Regions from separate parts of the Streptomyces thermoalcalitolerans genome, predicted to be linked through region 1. Evidence: riboswitches for the same ligand, from Rfam matches in the RefSeq annotation. Region 1 holds a riboswitch; the other holds the start of a gene.

Region 1 (4,988 bases):
CATCCAGACCCGGCCGGAGGACGGCGTCGCCAGTGCGCGCAGCAACACCTCGTAGGCGTCGTAACGCCCCGGCGTCACCTGGCGCAGCGCCTGCTCGACCTGCACGGCCGCCGTGCCGCTGGCGCTCACGCTCACCTTCTGTACCGCCCCTCCACGAGCCCCTTCGACACCCTGTGTACCAGGGCGTGCTCCCCGAAGTCCCGCCCGGAGACGCCCGGGATGTCCGACGATGCGGACGGGGCTTTCAGGAACACGCCGCGGCGACCGGAAAGGTACGCCGGGGCGCTCGCGGCGTCCGGTGCCGCACCGTCTTCCACGCCCTTCGTAACGGCGGGGAGCGCCGCGGGGCGAGGCAGCTCCCGCGTACCGGGGGGTACGCGGGCGGTGCGGCGGCACGACGAGGCGCCGTGCCGGGCGTCGCGAGCCGGTGAACCTTTTCGGTCGCAGCACTAGCTTAAGGCCGCCTGCGAACTCGGTACCCGTTGCCGTTTTTGCCACCGTGGGACGCTTGTGCCCATGCGGCGGTGTCCTCAGTGGTCGTGCCGGTAGAACGGCCGGATCTTTTCCCTCATCCAGTCGGTCACCGGGTCCTGGGCCACGTCCAGAAGGACCAGGTTGACCGGCCACCGGACCGGGGAGGCGGCCAGGGCACGGCCCAGGGCCTCCAGGGGGCGGGTCAGCAGGTCGCCCTCGAGGTGGGACAGCTCGACACCGATGAACATGACCGGGTCGGCCGTCTCGATGGCGGCCAGACAGCGCCGGGCGGTGCGGACCACGCCGATCGCCGCGAACTCGGCGGAGGCGGCGGAGAGGAAGTCCATCGGGTCGTCCTGCCAGTCGGGCTCGAAGAGGCGGACGCGGCCGCCGGTCTCCGGGCCGTCCAGCGGGGTGCGTCCCGCCCGGCACAGCTCGGCCACGGCCGGCGGCGGCAGCGGGACGCCGACCACGCCCTCCGGGTTGATGGCGATGCCGGCCTGCGGGGGCAGTCCGCGCGCGAACTCGACGGCGGGCGCGATGGTGTACGCCATGTGGGAGCCGACGACCTGACGGAACTGCTCCTCGGAGCTGAAGACCGGCACATACGCCTGGCCGTCGAGCTCCATCGCGGGCAGGTCGAGCGGACCGCTGTTCGGGCCCCCGCCATTGGGCAGGGGGACCCAGAGGAAGCTGCGGCTGAGGACCTCGATGATCCGGCCGACGGCCGACGGGACGCCGAGGGAGGCCGACAGCACCTCCTCCAGTTCGTTGCCGGGCCAACCGCCGTGCGGGTGGGGCTGGAGATGTGCCTGTGCCGGGAAATCCATCTACCTACCGCCTGCTGGAAACCACTGCTGTGACCGGAAGGTTATCCGGTACGGGAGCGAACTCGACCCGCCGCAGTGCCGCCGCGGCCTCGCGGTCCAGCAGGACCGCCGAGTCGCAGCCCCTCGGCAGCTCCCCCCGCCGCAGGACGCGCAGCAGACGGGCCGCCGCCCGGCAGTGACGCCGGAAGGCGTACGGGGAGACCCCCCGGCCGCGTTCCCGCTGGCCCGCCAGCGCGGTGCCGGGGGCGACGTCCAGCAGGATCAGGTGCAGGGCGGCGCCGCGGCGGCGGGCGGTACGGGCCAGCCAGGCGCGCACCCAGGGCTGGGTGCCGCAGTCGTGGACCACGACCGGGGCGCCGGAGCGCAGGGCGCCGCGCAGTCCGGCGTAGTGGGCGAGGCGGACCAGAGGGCGGTAGAGGACGTAGGGCAGGTACGGCGCCAGGCGGGCGTCCCAGCGGTCGCGGGTGTCCTGGGAGTCGATCCGCAGGCCCCCGCGCACCGCACGGCGCATCAGCGTGGACTTGCCGCCGCCGGGCAGGCCGGTCACCACGACCAGGTCGTACGGCCCGAAGCACAGCTCGTGCGGCCCGTTCTCTCCCCGCAGGTCCCGGACGGCGGCCCCGAGCCGCCGCGGCCGGACGGGAGCCGGCCCGGACAGCGGAAGGGGCAGCGCGGAGGACTGGGACGTCGCCTGTGGCCTGGGCCTGTTCACCGTCATCATCCTCCCCGGTTGGTCAGGAATGCACCTTCCCACCGAACGTAAAGAGAAGGTAATGGACGGTGTTCCGCGATTCCGTGTACGTACTGCCACGGGCCGGTCACAGGTACGGTCCTGCCGCGAACGCGCCGGTCGTGCAATGATGGGCGCCTCAACTGCATATCGGCCGTTTGAATCCGCGCGGGAGAGTCCCCGGCCGCGTTCGCCGGGGCGCCGAAGGAGCAAGTCCCTCCCTTGAATCTCTCAGGCCCCGTTACCGCGCGGGCGAGGCACATCTGAAAAGCGGGCCGCCGACGGCGGCCCCACCCAAGGTGCAAGCCGTGGCCGTCCGCCCGACGGCGGTCGCGGCGAACCTCTCAGGTTCCGATGACAGATGGGGAGGACAGCAGACCCGTCCTCGTCCTTTCTGTCCTGGAGACCGACCGATGAGCAGTACCGACGCCCCTCGACTCCGCCGTACCCCGCTCGACGCGCTGCACCGCTCGCTCGGCGCGACCATGACCGACTTCGCCGGCTGGGAGATGCCCCTGCGCTACGGCTCCGAGCGCGAGGAGCACCTCGCCGTGCGCACCAGGGCCGGTCTGTTCGACCTCTCCCACATGGGCGAGATCACCGTCACCGGACCGCAGGCCGCCGCGCTGCTGAACTACGCCCTGGTCGGCAACATCGCCACCGTGGGCCCGGGCCGTGCCCGCTACACCATGATCTGCCGGGCCGACGGCGGCATCCTGGACGACCTGATCGTCTACCGGACGGGCGAGAGCGAGTACCTGGTCGTCGCCAACGCCTCCAACGCCCAGGCGGTGCTCGACGCGCTCACCGAGCGGGCGGCCGGCTTCGACGCCGAGGTCCGTGACGACCGGGACGGCTACGCGCTGCTCGCCGTCCAGGGGCCCGAGGCCCTCGCCGTCCTCAAGCCCCTCACCGACGCCGACCTGGACGGACTGAAGTACTACGCCGTTCTGTCCGGCACCGTCGCGGGCGTCCCCGCGCTGATCGCCCGCACCGGGTACACCGGCGAGGACGGCTTCGAGCTGTTCGTGGCCCCGGGCGACGCGGAGCGGCTGTGGCAGGCGCTCACCGAGGCCGGCGCCCCGGCCGGTCTGGTGCCCTGCGGCCTGTCCTGCCGCGACACGCTGCGCCTGGAGGCGGGCATGCCGCTGTACGGCAACGAGCTGTCGACGGCGCTGACCCCGTTCGACGCGGGGTTCGGCCGGGTGGTCAAGTTCGACAAGGAGGGCGACTTCGTGGGCCGCGAGGCCCTGCTGGCCGCCGCCGAGCGGGTGGCCGCCGAGCCGTCCCGGGTGCTCGTCGGCCTGGTCGCCCAGGGCCGCCGGGTCCCGCGCGCCGGCTACGCGGTCGTCGCGGACGGAAAGGTGATCGGCGAGGTCACCTCCGGTGCCCCCTCCCCCACCCTGGGCAAGCCGATCGCGATGGCCTACGTCGACGCCGCGTACGCCACGCCGGGCACGACGGGTGTCGCGGTGGACATCCGGGGCAGTCACGAGCCGTACGAGGTGGTGGCGCTGCCCTTCTACAAGCGGCAGAAGTGACACCGGCGCGGCGGCCGGCCGGCCCCGGGGCGGGCCACGTCACCCCTGATCACAGGCACCTTTTCCCTTCCCTCAGCCATCAGCACCCCCCGCGTACAGGAGGAATCAGGCCATGAGCAACCCTGAGCAGCTGCGCTACAGCAAGGAGCACGAGTGGGTGTCGCCCGCCGAGGACGGCATCGCCACGGTCGGCATCACCGAGTTCGCGGCCAACGCGCTCGGCGACGTCGTCTACGCCCAGCTCCCGGAGGTCGGCTCCACGGTGACCGCGGGCGAGGCCTGCGGCGAGCTGGAGTCCACCAAGTCGGTGTCCGACCTGTACGCCCCGGTCAGCGGTGAGGTCACCGAGATCAACGAGGACGTGGTGAACGACCCGTCGCTGGTGAACTCGGCTCCGTTCGAGGGCGGCTGGCTGTTCAAGGTGCGCGTCACGAGCGAGCCGGACGACCTGCTCTCCGCCGACGAGTACGCCGCCCACACGGCCGGCTGAGAAACGGGACGACGCGCATGACCGAGCGGAAGACCGTTCTCGACACGCCCCTGCACGAGCTCGACCCGGACGTGGCCGCCGCGGTCGACGCCGAACTGCACCGCCAGCAGTCCACCCTCGAGATGATCGCCTCGGAGAACTTCGCCCCGGTGGCGGTCATGGAGGCCCAGGGCTCGGTCCTCACCAACAAGTACGCCGAGGGCTATCCGGGCCGCCGCTACTACGGCGGCTGCGAGCACGTCGACGTGGTCGAGCAGATCGCCATCGACCGCGTCAAGGCGCTGTTCGGCGCCGAGCACGCCAATGTGCAGCCGCACTCCGGTGCCCAGGCGAACGCGGCCGTGATGTTCTCGCTGCTCGAGCCGGGCGACAGGATCATGGGCCTGGACCTCGCGCACGGCGGGCACCTGACCCACGGCATGAGGATCAACTTCTCCGGCAGGCTCTACGAGGTCGTCGCCTACCACGTGGGCGAGGACGGCCTGGTCGACATGGCCGAGGTGGAGAGGCTGGCCAAGGAGTCCCGGCCGAAGCTGATCGTGGCCGGCTGGTCGGCCTATCCGCGGCAGCTGGACTTCGCCGCGTTCCGCCGGATCGCGGACGAGGTCGGCGCCTACCTCATGGTCGACATGGCGCACTTCGCCGGCCTGGTCGCCGCGGGTCTGCACCCGAACCCGGTGCCGCACGCGCATGTGGTCACCACCACCACCCACAAGACGCTGGGCGGCCCGCGCGGTGGGGTGATCCTGTCGACGGCCGAGCTGGCCAAGAAGATCAACTCCGCGGTCTTCCCCGGTCAGCAGGGCGGTCCGCTGGAGCATGTGATCGCCGCCAAGGCGGTGGCCTTCAAGATCGCGGCGAGCGAGGAGTTCAAGGAGCGCCAGCGCCGCACCCTGGAGGGCGCCCGCATCCTGGCCGAGCGT
Region 2 (4,988 bases), on a different contig from region 1:
GAACGACCAGCTGCGGCGCGCCGGGATCCACACCGTCGCCGAACTCGCCGAAGCGGGTGAGGACGAGCTGGTACGGCTGCTCGGCAAGGCGCACGGCCACGCGCTGTACGCCATGGCGCTGGCCCGCGACGAGCGGCCCGTCGTCGCCGAGCGCGAGACCAAGTCGGTGTCGGTCGAGGACACCTACGACGTGGACATCCACGACCGCCTCCGGGTGGGCCTGGAGGTGCAGCGGCTCGCCGACCGGTGCGTACGGCGGCTGCGCGCGGCCGGGCTGTCGGGGCGCACCATCGTGCTGAAGGTGCGCCGCTACGACTTCTCCACCCTGACCCGGTCCGAGACCCTGCGGGGCCCCACGGACGACCCCGCGGTGGTGCGGGAGACCGCCGCCCGGCTGCTGGCCTCCGTGGACACCACGGGCGGCGTACGGCTGCTCGGCGTGGGCGTGTCCGGGCTCGCCGACTACACCCAGGAGGACCTGTTCGCCCAGGCGGCGAGCGCGGAGGCCGGGAACCCGGCCGAGGAGGCGGAGCAGGAGCCGGCCGCGGACCGGGCGGCCCCCGCCGAGCGGCGCTGGCTCGCGGGCCACGACGTACGGCACGCCGAGTACGGCCACGGCTGGGTCCAGGGCAGCGGCCTGGGCCGCGTCACCGTCCGCTTCGAGACCCCCGGCTCCCCGCCGGGCCGGGTCCGCACCTTCTTCGTCGACGACCCGGACCTGGAACCGGCGGATCCCCTCCCTCTGGTGCCTCTGGCGTGCCCCGCATCCGCCGGACCCGAGGACACGGAGCTGCCGGGGCCGGGGGACCGGGCGGGGGAGCGCGTGCCGTCGGAGAGCGCCGCCGAAGGGGGCTGACGCCGTTCGGGTGTCAGGCGGTCTCGTCCGGGCCCGAGCCGGAGCCCGCGAGATCGCCGGTGTCGCGGTCCGGGAGGGCGGAGGGGGACGCGGCGTCCAGGCCGTAGTGGTGGTAGAGCTGCAGTTCCTGCTCGGGGGAGAGATGACGGCCCACGCCGAAGTCGGGGGCCTCCTTGATCAGGGAGCGGTCGAAGGGGACCCGCAGAGTGCCCTCCACCAGCTCGCTCGGCCCCAGGGGCACGAAGGCGTCCCGGGAGAACAGGCCGGTGCGTATGGCCGCCCACTCCGGTACACCGGTCGCGTCGTCGAGGTAGACCTCGTCCACCGTGCCGATCTTGTGGCCATTGCGGTCGAACGCCTTGCGGCCGATCAGGTTGCGCGGATCGATCTCGGTCTGCACGGGCCCTCCAGATGGTCGCAAATCATTCGTAGGCACTACAAAAGAGCACAATCGGCAGGACGGCCACTCGAAGACCCCGCCAGCCGTCCCGCTGGTACGCTGGCAGAGGCCGCTGACCCCGTGCGGGAGAGCTCTCCGGAACCACCGGAGGCGCCGAAGGAGCAAATCCTCCCCGGAATCTCTCAGGCCCCCGTACCGCACGGACGAGGTCACTCTGGAAAGCAGGGCGGGTGTCGACGGTGTCCGCTCTCACCGACGGTGAAAACCGGGAGCCCCCTGGGCGGCCCGGTGAAACTCTCAGGTCGAGATGACAGAGGGGGAGGCCGTCGGGACACCCGTGCCGTGGTGTCCCTCGAAGGTCGTATCAGACCAGGAGGCCTCCGCAATGACCGCCCAGCGCATTCCGCTCTCCGAGCTCGAACAGGGCATCCCCTTCGAACAGCGCCACATCGGGGCCGACCAGGAGGCGCGGGCCAAGATGCTCGCGCAGGTCGGCTACGGCTCGCTCGACGAGCTCATGGCCGCCGCGGTACCCGATGCCATCAAGAGCACCGACGCACTCGACCTGCCGGGTGCCCGCACCGAGGCCGAGGTCCTGGCCGAGCTGCGCTCGCTGGCCGGCCGCAACCAGGTCCTCGACTCGATGATCGGACTCGGCTACTACGGCACCTTCACCCCGCCGGTCATCCTGCGCAACGTCATGGAGAACCCGGCCTGGTACACCGCCTACACCCCCTACCAGCCGGAGATCTCCCAGGGCCGCCTCGAGGCGCTGCTGAACTTCCAGACCATGGTCGCCGACCTCACCGGCCTGCCGACCTCCGGCGCCTCCCTGCTCGACGAGGGCACCGCCGCGGCCGAGGCCATGGCGCTGTCCCGGCGCATGGGCAAGAACAAGAAGGGCCTGTTCCTGGTCGACGCGGACGCGTTGCCGCAGACCATCGCCGTCCTCCGGACCCGCGCCGAACCCACCGGCGTCGAGGTCGTCGTCGCCGACCTGAGCGAGGGCATCCCGGCGGACATCGCCGCACGCGAGATCAACGGCGTGCTCCTGCAGTACCCGGGCGCCTCCGGTGCCGTACGCGACCTGAAGCCCGTCATCGACCAGGCGCACGAACTGGGCGCCCTGGTCACCGTCGCCGCCGACCTGCTCGCCCTGACGCTGCTGAAGTCGCCGGGCGAGCTGGGCGCGGACATCGCGGTCGGCACCACCCAGCGCTTCGGTGTGCCGATGGGCTTCGGCGGCCCGCACGCCGGCTACATGGCGGTGCGCGAGAAGTTCGCCCGCAGCCTGCCCGGCCGCCTGGTCGGCGTCTCCGTCGACGCCGACGGCAACCAGGCCTACCGCCTCGCCCTGCAGACCCGTGAGCAGCACATCCGCCGCGAGAAGGCCACCAGCAACATCTGCACCGCCCAGGTGCTGCTCGCCGTCATGGCCGGCATGTACGCCGTCTACCACGGCCCCGAGGGCCTGAGGAACATCGCCCGGCGCACCCACCGCTACGCCACGATCCTGGCCGAGGGACTCAAGGCCGGCGGTGTCGAACTCGTCCACGACGCCTACTTCGACACCCTGACCGTCAGGGCCGAGGGGCGGGCCGCCGAGATCGTCGCCGCCGCGCGCGAGGGCGGCGTCAACCTGCGCCTCGTCGACGCCGACCACGTCTCCCTCGCCTGCGACGAGACCACCCGGCGGAAGCACCTGCACACCGTGTGGGCCGCCTTCGGCGTCGAGGGCGACATCGAGGCGCTGGACGCCGAGGCCGAGGACGCCCTGCCCGAGGCCCTGCTGCGCACCGACACCTACCTCACCCACCCCGTCTTCCACCGGTACCGCTCCGAGACCGCGATGCTGCGCTATCTGCGCCGGCTCGCCGACCGCGACTACGCGCTCGACCGCGGCATGATCCCGTTGGGCTCCTGCACCATGAAGCTCAACGCGACCACGGAGATGGAGCCGATCACCTGGCCGGAGTTCGGCGGACTGCACCCCTTCGCGCCCGTGGAGCAGGCGCAGGGCTACCTCACGCTCATCCGGGAGCTGGAGGAACGTCTCGCCGAGGTCACCGGCTACGACAAGGTCTCCCTCCAGCCGAACGCCGGCTCCCAGGGCGAGCTGGCCGGCCTGCTCGCCGTGCGCGCCTACCACCGTGCCAACGGCGACGACCAGCGCACGGTCTGCCTCATCCCGTCCTCCGCGCACGGCACCAACGCCGCCAGCGCCGCGATGGCCGGCATGAAGGTCGTCGTCGTCAGGACCGCCGAGAACGGCGAGATCGACGTCGAGGACCTGCGGGCGAAGATCGAGCAGTACCGCGACCAGCTCGCGGTGCTGATGATCACCTACCCGTCCACGCACGGCGTGTTCGAGGAACACGTCGCCGACATCTGCGCGCAGGTCCACGAGGCCGGCGGTCAGGTGTACGTCGACGGCGCCAACCTCAACGCCCTGGTCGGCCTCGCCAAGCCGGGCCACTTCGGCGGCGACGTCTCCCACCTGAACCTGCACAAGACGTTCTGCATCCCGCACGGCGGCGGCGGGCCGGGCGTCGGCCCGGTGGCCGTGCGCGCCCACCTGGCGCCGTACCTGCCCAACCACCCGCTGCAGCCCGAGGCCGGTCCCGGGACCGGGGTCGGCCCGGTCTCGGCCGCACCGTGGGGCTCGGCGGGCATCCTGCCCATCTCCTGGGCCTACCTGCGCCTGATGGGCGGCGAGGGACTCAAGCGGGCCACCCAGATGGCCGTGCTGTCCGCCAACTACATCGCCAAGCGTCTCGAGCCGCACTACCCGGTGCTCTACACCGGCCCCGGCGGCCTGGTCGCACACGAGTGCATCATCGACCTGCGGCCGCTGACCAAGGCGACCGGTGTGACCGTGGACGACGTCGCCAAGCGGCTGATCGACTACGGCTTCCACGCGCCGACGATGTCCTTCCCGGTGGCCGGCACGCTCATGATCGAGCCTACCGAGTCCGAGGACCTGGCCGAGCTGGACCGGTTCTGCGAGGCGATGATCGCGATTCGCGCCGAGATCGAGAAGGTCGCCTCCGGTGCGTGGCCCGCGGACGACAACCCGCTGCGGAACGCCCCGCACACCGCCTCCGCGATCAGCGGCCCGTGGGAGCACCCCTACAGCCGTGAGGAGGCCGTCTTCCCGGCCGGTGTCCCGGCCGCCGACAAGTACTGGCCGCCGGTGCGCCGTATCGACCAGGCCTACGGCGACCGGAACCTGGTCTGCTCCTGCCCGCCGCTGGAGGCGTACGAGAGCTGAGCGGACCGAGCGACTGAGCGGACCGAGCGGCGCACGTGATGTGCGTAGGGGCCTGTTCCCGGCCTTTCCGGACCGGGAACAGGCCCCGCGCCCTGCGACGGGGGCGGGTCAGGCCGGATAGGCGTGCGTCTGGGCCGCCTTGACGGCCGCCCAGACCACCGCCCCGGGGTGCAGGCCGAGTTCGGCGGCGGCGACCGCGGTCAGATCGGCGGTGAGGCGGAGCGGGCCGGTGAGGTCCACGCGGATCTGGTCGCCGTGGGCCTCCAGACCGGCGACCTCGCAGCGCCACAGATTGCGTGCGCTGGAGCCGGCGGGGCGATCCCGGTGGAGGGTGACCGCACTCGGCGGGAAGGCCACGAACACGGGCCCGGACAGGTCCTCGGTGGTGGTGAGGGCGGGGCCGTCCGCCAGCCGGACGGTGTGCCCGGCGGCTTGGCCGCGGTAGAGGTTCAGGCCGACCA

Evidence for each region. A riboswitch is a leader RNA that binds a small molecule or an ion and turns the genes downstream of it on or off. The one in region 1 is predicted to bind glycine.
Region 2: another riboswitch for glycine. It lies ahead of gcvP (aminomethyl-transferring glycine dehydrogenase); the one in region 1 lies ahead of gcvT (glycine cleavage system aminomethyltransferase GcvT).

What each region holds. Positions count from the first base shown of each region.
Region 1 is NZ_BAAAHG010000019.1:29,194-34,181, reverse strand. It holds gene ABD224_RS13760 (enhanced serine sensitivity protein SseB C-terminal domain-containing protein) at 1-129, opposite strand, end outside; gene ABD224_RS13755 (enhanced serine sensitivity protein SseB) at 531-1,304, opposite strand; gene ABD224_RS13750 (AAA family ATPase) at 1,309-2,022, opposite strand; glycine riboswitch at 2,194-2,291, shown strand; glycine riboswitch at 2,292-2,405, shown strand; gene gcvT (glycine cleavage system aminomethyltransferase GcvT) at 2,448-3,575, shown strand; gene gcvH (glycine cleavage system protein GcvH) at 3,688-4,065, shown strand; gene glyA (serine hydroxymethyltransferase) at 4,083-4,988, shown strand, end outside.
Region 2 is NZ_BAAAHG010000057.1:9,529-14,516, forward strand. It holds gene ABD224_RS24615 (DNA polymerase IV) at 1-856, shown strand, start outside; gene ABD224_RS24620 (PRC-barrel domain-containing protein) at 870-1,256, opposite strand; glycine riboswitch at 1,370-1,464, shown strand; gene gcvP (aminomethyl-transferring glycine dehydrogenase) at 1,642-4,527, shown strand; gene ABD224_RS24630 (ABC transporter ATP-binding protein) at 4,636-4,988, opposite strand, start outside.